4 regions of the Streptomyces sp. NPDC051214 genome follow, and region 3 is predicted to be linked to each of the others. Evidence: riboswitches for the same ligand, from Rfam matches in the RefSeq annotation. Region 3 holds a riboswitch; each other region holds the start of a gene.

Region 1 (3,379 bases), on a different contig from region 3:
TCACCGCGATTTCGAATACGCGGTACGCGACTTGATGCGCCGCGACGGCTGCACGGACGCCCGGCAGACGGGCGGTACGGGTGACAACGGGGCGGACGTGCTCGCCACCGATCCGATGGGCCGCAAGTGGGTCGTCCAGTGCAAGCACCGCAGGAACGGAGCGCAGGGTTCGCCGGTCGGCACACCCGACCTGCAGCGCGTCAACGGAACAGCCCGGCAGCTGCACGGCGCGGACATCGTCTTGGTGGTGACCAACGGACGCTTCTCCCAGCGGTGCGCTCCTTTGGCCCGGCAGCTGCACATGCACCTGGTCGACCGCACCCTGCTCGCCAACTGGGCGGCAGGAGCACGGCCGTTGTGGGAATTGCTGCCCAATATCCCGCCCCCGCCCCGCTTTATACCCACGAACTGAGAGCCCATATCAGGCTCACCTTGAGGCGTCACCACCGGGTCCCACCAGAAACGATGCCCGTTTTGACATGAAAAATAGGGATCGCATTATGTCCGCTTTTGCGAATAAGGCCACGTCTGCACCCACTTGGCATCGCGCCGCAGTGGAATGAGTCACACCCGCAGATCGAGGCCCCAAGATCCGCCCAGCGCATTTTCGTTTCCCGCAAACAAAGTTGAGGCCATTTGATCAATGGGGGGCACGGGCCGCGGACTCCGAGAATGGCCCTCGCGCATTCCCCGAGTGAATTCCCGCCTTGTTCTGTCCGGGCTTTCTCGCCTAACGTCACCGTCAATCCGGATGGAACGCCGAATCCTGCCGCTGTCCGGAAACCCTTCCCGTACTCACTCACTTACGCACGGCAGGAGCGGGGGACCCAGGTAAGCCGCCGATCCGGATTCCGGAACGGCTCGGGGTGAAGTCGCATTCGTGCGACCGGACATCTCCCGTCCGAACCCGACAGCTCACCTCGTAGGCGACGGAGAGGAATTCGTCATGCCTGCAAAGGGTAAGCACCGCCGCCCCAAGTCCAGCTCGCTCAGCCGGGGCATCGCCGCGGCAGGCACGGGCGGCGCCGTGCTCGTCCTCCCGGTGATCGGCGCGACCGCCGCCAGCGCGGCGCAGCCCGCGGCGGCCGCCAAGCCCGCCGCCGCCCCCAAGACCTACGTCGTCGCAGCGGGCGACTCGCTGGCGAAGATCGCCCGCGAGCACTCGGTCAGCGGCGGCTGGAAGAAGCTGTACGAGGACAACCGCAGCGTTCTGGGCGGGGACCCGAAGCTGATCCACCCCGGCCTCAAGATCACCATCGGAGAGAAGGCCGCCTCCAGGGCCTCCGACGAGCGGGCGGACCGTTCCCAGCGCACGAACGCCGCCAAGCCCGCCGTCGCCCCGGCGAAGAAGACGTACGCCAACAACCTCGACGGCTGGATCAAGGAGTCGCTCGACGTCATGGCCCAGCACGGCATCCCCGGCACGTACGAGGGCATCCACCGCAACGTGATGCGCGAGTCCTCCGGCAACCCGCTGGCCATCAACAACTGGGACGTCAACGCCGCCGCGGGCACCCCGTCCAAGGGGCTCCTGCAGGTCATCGCCCCGACCTTCGACGCCTACCACGTGGCCGGCACCTCGCTGGACAGCTATGACCCGGTCGCCAACATCACCGCCGCCTGCAACTACGCGGCCGACCGGTACGGCTCGATCGACAACGTGAACGGCCCCTACTAGGGGATCCCGGTCTCGATCGCCCTGAGCCCCGGCACGCCGCGCGTGCCGGGGCTCAGGGCTGTCGGGACCTCCCGCAAGGGACCCCCGAATTGGCATGCACCCGTCTATTCACGGACGGGTGCATGCCAATAAGGTGAGCGACCTTCGCGTTCTGGGGGGTCTCATGAACGGTCTCCGTGGTCGCCGTGATCTTCGTGGTCACCGTGCGGTCATCATCTGCCTTGTGATCGCCTGTGCCGCGGTGGTGTCGCCCGTCGCCGTCGTCTCGCCGGCCGCGGCTGTGCCGACCGCCCAAGCCGACACCCCGAACGTGACGCCGAGCTGGTCGGCGCTGCCCGTGCCCGCGGCCACACGGCCCGTGACCGTGTCCGATCTTGCCGCCCGTGGGCCGGGCGATGTCTGGGCGACGGGGTACGAGCACACCACCGACTGGGTGCGGCCGATGCTGTACCGGTGGGACGGCGCGGCCTGGAGCCGGGACAGCAGCTTCCCCGGCGCCGAGGCGTCGGGCTGGCTCGGCAAGGTGCAGTTCGTCGGCAAGGAAACGTGGATCTTGCACAACCGCGACGGAGCGGGCGAGATCCTGCGCCGCTCGGCCGGAGGATCGGGCGGCTCGGGAGGGTGGAGCACACTCCCGCTGCCGCAGACCTTGTGGACCTACCAGGACTTCGCCGCCGTGCCCGGTGCCGCCTGGGTGGTCGGTGAGGACGAGACCGGGCTGAAGGTCCTGCACCACGACGGCTCCGGCTGGACCACACAGTCCACCCCCGACGGCGTGCTGTACGTCATGGGGATCACCGCGCGCTCGGCCACCGACGCCTGGGCCTGGGCGGACACCACGAACGGGAGCACCGTCCTGCGCTGGGACGGCACGGCCTGGCGCGACGCGAAGGTGCCGCTGCCGCCGAACAGCAACATCCACACGATGCTGCTCGAACCGGCCGGCCGCGTCACGATCGGCGGCAGCCAGTACGTCGACGGCGCGCCACGCACCTACCTCATGACCTGGAACGGCCACACCTGGCGCACCACCTACCCGCCCCTGGGCGACACCTACACCGAGGCCATGGTGCGCGGCCCGGACGGCGCGTTGTGGCTGCCGGTGCGCAGCGACCGCGCGTTCCAGTCGAAGTACGCACGGATCGACGGCTCCCGCACCACCTTCTCCTACGGCCCTGAGCGCACGAACGCGATCGACGTGAAACCGCGTGCACTGACGAGGGCCGGGTCCTCGCTGCTGTCCTTCGGGACCGTCGAGATCTACGGCTCGAAACCAAACCTGATGAGCGAGCGGCTGGGAGGCTGACCATGGTGCGCCGACTTCTCGTCGCGGTTCTCGCCGTCGCGATGACCGTCATCACCGTCATGAGCTCGGCCGCGGCGGAGCCCGGTGCCTGGCGACACGTGCCGGTCCCGGCACAGGTACGCCCGCAGGCCGGGCTGAACGAGGCCGTGGCGTTCGGTCCTGACCGGGCGTGGGCCGTGGGCTCCGACGCCGTCGGCCGCGAGGCACCGGGCTTCCCGCTGATGCTGCGTTGGGACGGAACCGCGTGGCAGCGCCAGAGTCTGCCCAAGGTCAGCTGGCAGGGAGACCTGCTGTCCATCGCCGCGACCTCCGCGACCGCGATCTGGGCGGTCGGCCGCGACTCGGCGGGCGGCGCCCGCCTGCTGCGCTACGACGGCAGCACCTGGCGCGAGAGC
Region 2 (3,379 bases), on a different contig from region 3:
GGCTCCAGGAAGCGCTCGGGAACGGCGACGCCGGCCTTCTGGAGACAGGACTCGAAGAACTCCTCCGCTTCGACGGTCCCGTCGAACTCGCCACCTGGCGGTACGCCACCGAGCCGCTGACCATCGGAGGGGAGGACATCGCCGCCGGCGAACCCGTTCTCGTGGTCCTCGCCGCCGCCGATCGCGACCCCGCCCGATTCGACCGGCCGGACACGCTCGACCTCTCCCGCCGCGACAACCAACACCTCGGCTACGGCCATGGCATTCATTACTGTCTCGGCGCACCGCTGGCCAGGCTCGAAGGACAGGCCGCCCTCGCGACCCTCCTGCGCCGCCTCCCTGACCTGCGCCTTGCGGCGGAACCTGGTGATTTGAGATGGCGCGGCGGACTCATCATGCGTGGACTGCGCACGCTTCCCGTGGAGTTCACACCCGCACAGCGGAGCAAATAATCGGCGAATGAAGAGCCTCCGAAACGACGTTTAGCTGACGGTTCGTCAAGACTGTGACTTTCACGTGATCTCCGCTGCATCGACTTGTGACAAGCGTTCGACTGCCGCTACGTTCACCGACGACTCGGCATCCCGTGCCGCAGTCGTCGCTCCAGTCACGCGAAAGGCAACCGCATGCTCTCCGGCAATGGTCGTCACCGACGCCCCCGCCAGGCCCCGGCCCTGATCGTCGCGGCAGGAGTGGCGGGATCGGCCATCGCGATCCCGCTGCTCGGCGCCACCAGCGCGAGCGCGGCGGACACCGCCACATGGGACAAGCTCGCGGAGTGCGAGAGCGGCGGCTCCTGGAGCGCGGACGCGGGCAACGGTTACTACGGCGGGCTCCAGCTCTCGCAGCAGACCTGGGAGGAGTACGGCGGCCTCGACTTCGCGCCGAGCGCCGACCAGGCGAGCCGGTCCCAGCAGATCTCCGTGGCCGAGAAGGTCCTCGACGACCAGGGCCCCGACGCCTGGCCGAGCTGCGCGCCGATCGCCGGTCTCACCGAGGGCGGCGCCGCCGCCGACGTCGACCCGGGCGCCCCGATCACGACCATTCCCTCTGACGAGCCGTCGGAGTCGACCGGGTCCGGCGAGTCGTCGAAGCCGGGTGGGGCGTCGGATGAGCCCGACGCGTCGCCGAGCGAGTCGGCCGACCCCTCGGACAGCGCCGAGCCGTCCGGGAAGCCCGCCGCCGACGACGCGTCACGAGACAAGAATCACGACGAGTCGGGCAAGTCGGGTGAGTCAGATTCGGGCGAGTCGGAGGAGCCCGGCGACGCGACCAAGTCCGGCGACCCGGACAAGTCCGGGCGTGACGAGGCCACTTCGCCCGCCCCCTCGCCCTCCACCGGCGACGGCGAAGGCCGCCACCGCGGCGGCAGCGCCGACGACGAGGCGTCCGAAGGCTCCGCCCGCGAGGGTTCGGGCCGGCACGCCTCACGCGGCGACGAGCGCGAGCACGACGCCACCGACGGGACGTACACGGTCCGTTCCGGGGACAGCCTCTCGGTCATCGCCGACGACCTGGAGGTGGAGGGCGGGTGGACCGAGCTGTACGCCGAGAACGAGAAGTCGGTCGGCTCCGACCCCGACCTCATCCTTCCCGGTCAGAGCCTCGATTTGGGCGAAAAGTAGGGGTAGTTGGCGAGTCGCTTTGCGCTTGATGTCCCAATTGGCGCAAGTGAGACATGGGTCTCAGAAGCCCTGATCGTCTTTGAAATTCGGGCGATCGCATGTCTACGGTCGTGACCGCTCGCCACAGCGGGCCCCGCCGGTCGGTACGCCGAGTCCTGCCAACGGCCGTTCGGGAACAGTCGTCGCGTAAGCGCCGTAGGCAGGAGCGGGGGACCCAAGGTTTGCGCCGGGCCCGGCCGTTGAACGGCCTCGCGAGAGCGAGGCGGGAGACGGACGGGAACGGCTAGGGGTTAAGTCGCACTCAGGAAGTGCGGCCGGGCAACTTCATCGGCCCGAACCCGACAGCTCACCTCGCAGGCGTCGGTGAGGGGATCACTCATGCTGTTTTCCAGCAAGGGCAAGCACCGCCGCCCGTCCAAGGCCACCCGTGTCGCCACGCTCGCCGGCGTCACCGGTGTCGCGGTCGCAGCCCCGCTGATGGCGGCCGGCCAGGCCTCCGCCGCCACGAACTCCGAGTGGGACGCCGTCGCCCAGTGCGAGTCGGGCGGCAACTGGTCGATCAATACCGGCAACGGCTACACGGGCGGCCTGCAGTTCTCGTCGTCCACCTGGGCCGCGTACGGCGGCACCAAGTACGCGCCCACCGCCGACAAGGCCTCCAAGGCCCAGCAGATCGAGATCGGCGAGAAGGTCCTCGCGGGTCAGGGCAAGGGTGCCTGGCCGAGCTGCGGCGTCGGCCTCTCGGGCGCCTCCAACGAGGGTGGCGGTGCGCAGGAGAGCGCCCCGCAGCAGACCCAGGAGCAGCCCAAGAGCCAGCCCACGCCGCAGACCGAGCAGCCGCAGCAGGCCGCTCCGAAGGCCGAGGCCGCCCCGAAGGCCGAGTCCAAGAAGACCGTCGAGACCCCGACCGGCGAGACGGTCAAGAAGGGCGACGGCGAGTACAAGGTCAAGAAGGGTGACACCCTCTCCAAGATCGCCAAGGCCGAGGACGTCAAGGGCGGCTGGCACAAGGTGTACAAGCTCAACGGCGACATCATCGAGAACGCCGACATGATCTTCCCGGGCCAGCAGCTCCACCTCAGCTAAGCGGTAGCTGCCGCCCCCCCACCCCGCCCCGGTGCGCGTATCCCCCGTACGCACCGGGGCGGGGGTATGTTTGTTCCGTTCGGAAACTTTTTGCTCTCGGTTTGTCCACAGGACGGTCGCTCGGCTGGCTCTTGTCCGGGAGCCGGTTAGGCTCGTGTCCGCGAGGCAGGCGTCTCGCGTACCCGCGTCACATCCCAGAAGGAGATGCTCGTGCCGTCCATCGACGTCGTCGTAGCCCGGGAAATCCTGGACTCCCGAGGCAACCCCACGGTCGAGGTCGAGGTCGGCCTCGACGACGGCAGCACGGGTCGTGCCGCCGTTCCGTCCGGTGCGTCCACCGGTGCTTTCGAGGCCATCGAACTCCGTGACGGTGACCCCAACCGTTACATGGGCAAGGGCGTGGAGAAGGCCGTCCTCGCCGTCATCGAGCAGATCGGCCCGGAGCTCGTCGGGTACGACGCGACCGAGCAGCGCCTGATCGACCAGGCGATGTTCGACCTCGACGCCACCGACAACAAGGGCTCGCTCGGCGCCAACGCCATCCTCGGCGTCTCGCTCGCCGTCGCGCACGCCGCGTCGGAGGCCTCCGACCTCCCGCTCTTCCGCTACCTCGGCGGCCCGAACGCGCACCTGCTGCCCGTTCCGATGATGAACATCCTGAACGGCGG
Region 3 (3,379 bases):
TCGGACGCAGTCATACGACGCTTTCGGCCGGGGGCGGTTGGAATCGCGACGAGGCGAAGCCTGCCCACGCCGTCCCCGCTTCTCACTCCCCACGTTACGTACGTCCTGTACATTTTTTACAGGAAGCCTTGGGGAGCAGCCGACCCCGGCGGAGGAGAGACGTGCCATGAACCGACCGTTCGCCCGTTATGTCTTGCCCGAGTTCACCGAACACTCCCGTACGGGCCGGCGGACGCTGGACCCGTACTCGAAGCTGCTCGAAGAGCGCATCATCTTTCTGGGGACGCCGATCGACGACACGTCGGCCAACGACGTGATGGCGCAGTTCATGCACCTCAACACCTGGCGCCCGACCGCGACATCGCGCTCTACATCAACTCCCCCGGCGGCTCGTTCAGCGCGATGACCGCGATCTACGACACGATCCAGTTCGTCACCTGCGACGTGGAGACGACCTGCCTGGGTCAGGCCGCGTCGTCGGCCGCTGTCCTGCTTGCCGCGGGCACCCCCGGCAAGCGGTTCGCGTTGCCCGGCGCCCGGGTGCTGATCCACCAGCCCTCGTTGGCCGAGCCGGTCCACGGCCAGACCTCCGACCTGGCGATCCAGGCCGACGAACTCCTGCGCACCCGCGCGCAACTGGAGAGGCTGCTCGTCCGGCACACCGGCCGGAGCGCGCGACGCGTCGCGGCCGACATCGAGCGGGACAAGATCTTCGACGCGGCGGAGGCGGTCGAATACGGCCTGGTGGACGGGATCATCACGAGCCGCAAGACCTCACTGCGCACCCCGGACGCGGGGTGAGCCGCCGATGCTGCCGCCCGAACTGCCCCCGCTGCCCGCACTCACCCGCGCCGAGGGCGAGTTGATCGACCGGTACCTCGAAGTGGTCGACCTGCTGGGCCGGATCAACCCCGCCCGCGCCTCTGACACCTACGGAGGACTGCGCGCCGCCCAGACCCTGGTCGGCAGCGCGACCGCCCTGCGGGACGCGCTGACGCTCATGCACCAGCGGGGCGAAAGTGCCGTCCACGCACCGACGCTGGCCCGTGCGCTGCGGGTGCTCGACGGAGAGCGGCGAGCCGGGCGGGTCACCTTGCCGCCCCCATCGGCCCCCTGAGCCCCCGTCACCCCGGGCCGCGAACTCCGTTGTGTCCGGGGCCGATCTCAAACGAACCAAACGGGCTACCTCATTCGGCGTAGACATTCGTCCTTTTTCGAGACGTCTTCAGTTGCGTCAGATGAGTACGCGTGGGCCGGAATTAGTCGTTCCGGTGCTGGTCGAACGATCGTCCGGCGCGTTCTCCGGCTCCCGAATCCGACCGTGTCCACCCGAACGGTTCAGCCGTGAGTAGCCTCACAAAACGCCGTTTCGGCTCGGTTTTCGACCCCATGTCGGGTCAAGATCCTCTCCGACGACAAGCCCCCGCCACAGCGGCGGGGCGGTCCGGGCGGACGCCGAGTCCTGCCGCCGCCCGGATGACCGGTCGACATCGGTGCATCGGCAGGAGTGGAGGACCCAGGCATGACGGGTCGGTCCGGAAGGTTCGGACAACGACCCTTGGGGTGAAGCCGCAGTACGCGGCCGGGCAACTTTGTCAGCCCGAATCCGACAGGTCATCCTTCACAGGCGGTTGACGAAGGGTTGCGCATGACTGCGCTGAATCATGTTCCGTCGCTGCTCACCAGGGTCGGATCCGTATCCGCCCTCACGCTCGCCGTCGTAGGCGGCACCCTCGTGGCCCCGGGGCTCACGTCGGAGGCGGAGGCCGCGACACACGGGACGAAGGCGCTCAAGATCGCCGCCTCCAAGAAGGGCTCTCCGTACCGCTACGGAGCCACGGGACCCCACCGGTTCGACTGCTCGGGCCTGACCCAGTACTCCTTCAAGCGCGCGGGCAAGAAGCTGCCACGCACCGCCGCACAGCAGTACAACAAGACCCGGCACGTCTCCGCGTCCAAGCGCGTCCGCGGCGACCTGGTCTTCTTCCACTCCGGCCGGAACGTCTACCACGTCGGCATCTACGCCGGTAAGGGCCGGATCTGGCACGCCCCCAAGTCGAACACCAAGGTGCGGCTCGAGAAGATCTGGACCAAGAGCGTCTCGTACGGCAGGGTGCGCTGATCATCCGTCAACGGCCGGAGGGCGGGGCGGCCCCCGCCCGGCCCTCCGGTCGGCGCGCCCGCCGGGCGTGGGGCGCGCCGGCGCGGATACTCGTGCGCCATGGCCGAAAACAACAGTGCTCCCGCCTCGGACGACCCACCGCGCAACGAGACGCGCTTCGAACGCGCCGACCGCAACTTCGCGGAGATCCTCCAGGAGCTGCGCGTCACGCAGGCCGGGGTGCAGATCCTCTTCGCCTTCCTGCTGACGCTCGCCTTCACCGAGCGTTTCCCCTCGCTCGACACGGTCCAGCGCGCCACATACGTCACCACCCTGCTGCTCGCCGTGCTCGCCGCGGCTCTGTTCACCGCTCCGGCGGCCGTGCACAGGTCGCTGTTCGGGCAGCACTCCAAGCCGCTGATCGTGCGGGTGTCCTCCCGCCTCGCCGGCATCGGTCTGGGCGTCCTGGTGTTCGCGGTCTCCGGCGCCGTGCTCCTGGTCGTCGACGTGGCGGTGGGCCGGACCGGCGGGATCATCGCGAGCGCGGCCACGCTGGTGGTGTGCGCGGGCCTGTGGGGGCTGCTCCCTCTTCTGCTGCGCCGTGCGCGTGACGACGAGGAATCGGAAAGCCCGGACGACGTCAGGTCGTCCAATCCTCGGTGAGAAGCACCGGCCCGAGCACGCCCGGCGCTCGCCGGCCGCGCCGACGAAGGCAGCGCGCGCATATCCTGAGTCTGCCTTGAGCAGCCGTGTACCCCCATGCCGCCGGGAGAGACCATGTACGACCCGACGCGGCTCGCCGCACTGGTGGCGGTCTCCGAGGCCGGGTCGATCACCCGCGCCGCCGAACGCCTCGGCTACACCGTGCCCGCCCTCTCCCAGCAGCTGGCCAAGCTCGAACGGGAGGCGGGCACCGCGCTCCTGGTACGGCATCACCGCGGGGCACGGCTGACCGGCGCGGGGGAGCTGCTGCTCGCGCGGGCCCGCCGGGTCCTGGACGAGATGGAGCAGGCCCGGCACGAACTGACCCGGCTCGCGGGCCTGAGCGGCGGCAGGCTGCGCGTGGGGACCTTCACCACCGCCGGCATCCATCTGGTGCCGCCCGCGCTGACCGCGTTCCGCCGCGCCCATCCGGACGTCGAACTGACGGTACGGGGCTATGAACCGCCGCTCGGCGTCGCGGCCGTGGCGGCGGGCGAGGTCGATGTGGCCCTCACGCACACCTACGAGCCCGGCGATCCGGTGGCGCTGCCCGCCTCCGTGAGTGCGGAGCCGGTC
Region 4 (3,379 bases), on a different contig from region 3:
TCGGTGGGCTCCGCGACGCACGCGCCCGCGTGCCGGCGCGTGACGACGAAACCCTCCGCCTCCAGGGTGCGCAGGGCTTCGCGCACCGGGACGCGGGAGACTCCGTAGCGGCGCGCGAGCAGTTCCTCGGTGAGCCGGCCGCCCCGTTCGTAGACACCGGAGACGATGTCGTCCCGGATGGCCGTGCATACCGAGTGCGCGGGAATGCGCATGACTGACCTCCGCCTTAATCCCCGCGAAACGCGGTCGATCGACGCCTGTTCTGCGACTCTATTGCAGGGCGGCCGAATTTCCGACGGCAGGCCGAAATCCAGGGATACTTTTGGCCAAAGGAGATACGGGAACGGCGAAAGCCCCGGCTCTCGACGAGCCGGGGCTTTCGGTGAATCAGTGGCGCTTCGTGCATCCGCCGCCGACCGCCGGGATCAGAGCGCCGGGATCAGACGTTGACGCCGTGCGAGCGGAGGTACGAGACGGGGTCGATGTCCGTGCCGTAGTCCGCGCCGGTGCGGGCCTCGAAGTGCAGGTGCGGGCCGCTGGAGTTGCCGGTGGAGCCGGAGAGGCCTATCTGCTGGCCCGGAGTGACCGCCTGGCCGACCGTGACACCGAGGGACGACATGTGGCCGTACTGGGTGTACGTGCCGTCGTTCATCTTGATGACCACGTTGTTGCCGTAGGCGCCGCCCCAGCCGGCCTCGACGACGGTGCCGGAGCCGACCGCGTGGACCGAGGTGCCGGAGGCCGCGTGGAAGTCCACGCCGGTGTGGCTGCCGGAGGACCACATGGCGCCACCGGTCTGGTAGCCCGTGGAGACGTACGAGCCGGAGATCGGGGAGACGTAGCTGTTGAGGCGCTTGCGCTCGGCCTCGCGAGCGGCACGCTCCTTGGCCTCGCGCTCCTTCTTGGCCTTGGCCTTCGCCTCGGCCTCGGCCTTGCGCTTCGCCTCTTCGGCCTTCTTCTTGGCGGCCTCTTCGGCCTTCTTGGCGGCCGCGGCGTCGTCGGCGGCCTGCTGCTGGGCGGCGGCCTGCGCGTCGACGCTCTCGGCGAGCGAGTCGCCCACGGAGATGGCCTGGGTCAGGCCGGTGTGCTCAAGGGCCGCCGCGTCGTCGGCGGCGAGCGCCGGAGCGGCCAGGCCTCCGATGACACCGGTGGTGGTGAGGGCTGCGACGCCCGCCACGTTCGCGGTCGTACGCGTGAGGCGGCTCGGGCGACGGTGCTTCCCGGTGGCACGGGTGAACGCCATGAAGCGGCTGATCCTTTCCTTCCTTCTCGCCTACCGGGTTAGCTGACGGGTTCGGAGCAGGAAGGTCTCCTACGAGTCCCTCACCTGACGGCAAGGTTCCCGATTCACCCCAAGGGGACATGTGGGTCCCCGGCTCCCCTGGCTCGCGCCGTACGGGGACTCGGCGATGACTGTCCGGTGCCGCGGGTGCGACTACTGCATGACGAACAGCCGGGATGACGCTAAGCGGGCCGTCTTTCAAACGACAAACGGATCAGAGCTTTTGTAGCGCACGCCACAGGTCAGACACGTAACCTCCATACTAATTCGGACATATGAGGACCCCAGTGGTTAATCTCAGCCACTGGGGTCCCCATATGTCCTGACTGTCACTCAGCTCGCGGTCACCCCGTGACCACACTCACTTCACCGATGCCGAGCGCCCTGACGGGCTCCTCGATCTGCGCGGCGTCACCGACGAGCACCGTCACCAGGCGGTCCACCGGGAAGGCGCTCACGACGGCGGCGGTGGCCTCCACGGTGCCGGTGGCGGCCAACTGGCGGTACAGCTGCGCCTGGAAGTCGTCCGGCAGGTGCTGCTCGACCTGGTCGGCGAGGGTGGCCGCGACGGACGCCGCCATCTCGTACTTGAGCGGGGCCACGCCCACCAGGTTCTGCACGGCGACATCGCGCTCGGCGTCCGTGAGGCCGTCGGCCGCGAGGGTGCGCAGGACCTTCCACAGGTCGTCGAGCGCCGGGCCCGTGGACTCGGTGTCCACGGAGCCGCTGATGGCGAGCATCGCGGCGCCGGTGCCGTCCGGTGCGGAACGCAGGACCTGGGCGAACGACCGTACGCCGTAGGTGTATCCCTTCTCCTCGCGCAGGACGCGGTCCAGGCGTGAGGTGAGGGTGCCGCCGAGGCAGTACGTGCCGAGGACCTGTGCGGGCCAGACGCGGTCGTGGCGGTCCGGTCCCACGCGGCCGATGAGCAGCTGCGTCTGGACGGCTCCGGGGCGGTCGACGATGACGACACGCCCGGTGTCGTCCGCGGTGACCGGGGGCACCGGAAGCGGCTCGGCAGTGCCGCCCGTCCAGGCGCCGAGGGTGTCGGCGATGACGGCGTCCAGGTCGACGCCGGTCAGGTCGCCCACGACGACGGCGGTCGCCGTGGCGGGACGCACGTGCTTCTCGTAGAAGGTGCGCACCGCCGCCGAGTCGATGGCCGTGACCGTCTCCTCGGTGCCCTGGCGGGGGCGCGACATGCGCGAGGTCGCCGGGAACAGCTGCCGGGAGAGCTCCTTGGCGGCGCGGCGCCCCGGGTTCGCGGCCTCGTGCGGGATCTCGTCCAGGCGGTTGCGCACGAGGCGCTCGATCTCGCTGTCCGCGAAGGCGGGGGCGCGCAGGGCGTCGGCGAGCAGGCCGAGCGCCTTCGGGAGGCGGGAGACCGGGACTTCGAGCGAGACGCGTACGCCGGGGTGGTCGGCGTGCGCGTCCATGGTGGCGCCGCAGCGGTCGAGTTCGGCGGCGAAGTCCTCGGCGGAGTGCTTGTCGGTGCCTTCGTTGAAGGCCCTCGCCATGATCGTGGCGACGCCGTCGAGGCCCGCGGGCTCGGCGTCGAGCGGCGCCTCCAGGTGGATCTCCACCGCGACCACCTGCTGTCCTGGGCGGTGGCAGCGCAGCACAGTGAGGCCGTTGTCCAGGGTGGCGCGCTCGGGCGCGGGGAAGGCCCACGGCCGTGCGTCGCCCGCCTGGGGCTGCGGATGGAACTGCATCGTTGCGGCCTCGGTCACTTCGCCGCCTCCTCTTCGTCCTCGTCGGTGGCTTCGGCGCCCGCTGTGTCCGCTACGGGTTCGTACACGAGCACCGCGCGGTTGTCGGGGCGCAGGCGGGCCGCCGCGGCCGCCCTGACCTCTTCGGCGGTCACGTCGAGGACGCGCCCGACGGCGGTGAGGGCGAGCTGCGGGTCACCGAACAGGACGGCGTACCGGCAGAGTTCGTCCGCGCGGCCGGCCACCGTGGAGAGGCGGTCGAGCCACTCGCGCTCCAGCTGTGCCTGGGCGCGCTCCATCTCCTCCTCGGTGGGGCCCTCTTCCGCGAAGCGGGCGAGCTCCTCGTCGACGGCGGCCTCGATGACGGGCACCTCGACGTCACCGGACG

What was found. A riboswitch is a leader RNA that binds a small molecule or an ion and turns the genes downstream of it on or off. The one in region 3 is predicted to bind cyclic di-AMP.
Region 1: linked by a shared signal. The riboswitch ahead of AB0M70_RS41965 (LysM peptidoglycan-binding domain-containing protein) and the one ahead of AB0M70_RS01115 (C40 family peptidase) in region 3 are both predicted to bind cyclic di-AMP.
Region 2: linked by a shared signal. The riboswitch ahead of AB0M70_RS19650 (transglycosylase family protein) and the one ahead of AB0M70_RS01115 (C40 family peptidase) in region 3 are both predicted to bind cyclic di-AMP.
Region 4: linked by a shared signal. The riboswitch ahead of AB0M70_RS13435 (M23 family metallopeptidase) and the one ahead of AB0M70_RS01115 (C40 family peptidase) in region 3 are both predicted to bind cyclic di-AMP.

What each region holds. Positions count from the first base shown of each region.
Region 1 covers NZ_JBFBAT010000029.1:19,181-22,559, reverse strand. Annotated here, with positions in the region: gene AB0M70_RS41970 (restriction endonuclease) at 1-412, shown strand, start outside; cyclic di-AMP (ydaO/yuaA leader) riboswitch at 791-942, shown strand; gene AB0M70_RS41965 (LysM peptidoglycan-binding domain-containing protein) at 947-1,678, shown strand; gene AB0M70_RS41960 (hypothetical protein) at 1,842-2,984, shown strand; gene AB0M70_RS41955 (hypothetical protein) at 2,987-3,379, shown strand, end outside.
Region 2 covers NZ_JBFBAT010000007.1:107,571-110,949, reverse strand. Annotated here, with positions in the region: gene AB0M70_RS19660 (cytochrome P450) at 1-452, shown strand, start outside; gene AB0M70_RS19655 (transglycosylase family protein) at 627-1,625, shown strand; cyclic di-AMP (ydaO/yuaA leader) riboswitch at 1,807-2,000, shown strand; gene AB0M70_RS19650 (transglycosylase family protein) at 2,004-2,711, shown strand; gene eno (phosphopyruvate hydratase) at 2,922-3,379, shown strand, end outside.
Region 3 covers NZ_JBFBAT010000001.1:230,592-233,970, forward strand. Annotated here, with positions in the region: gene AB0M70_RS01100 (amidase) at 1-14, opposite strand, end outside; partial or broken gene AB0M70_RS01105 (ATP-dependent Clp protease proteolytic subunit) at 167-801, shown strand; gene AB0M70_RS01110 (hypothetical protein) at 809-1,117, shown strand; cyclic di-AMP (ydaO/yuaA leader) riboswitch at 1,454-1,645, shown strand; gene AB0M70_RS01115 (C40 family peptidase) at 1,649-2,122, shown strand; gene AB0M70_RS01120 (DUF6328 family protein) at 2,222-2,764, shown strand; gene AB0M70_RS01125 (LysR family transcriptional regulator) at 2,879-3,379, shown strand, end outside.
Region 4 covers NZ_JBFBAT010000004.1:505,079-508,457, forward strand. Annotated here, with positions in the region: gene AB0M70_RS13430 (GntR family transcriptional regulator) at 1-212, opposite strand, end outside; gene AB0M70_RS13435 (M23 family metallopeptidase) at 440-1,243, opposite strand; cyclic di-AMP (ydaO/yuaA leader) riboswitch at 1,256-1,419, opposite strand; gene AB0M70_RS13440 (pitrilysin family protein) at 1,627-3,012, opposite strand; gene AB0M70_RS13445 (pitrilysin family protein) at 3,009-3,379, opposite strand, start outside.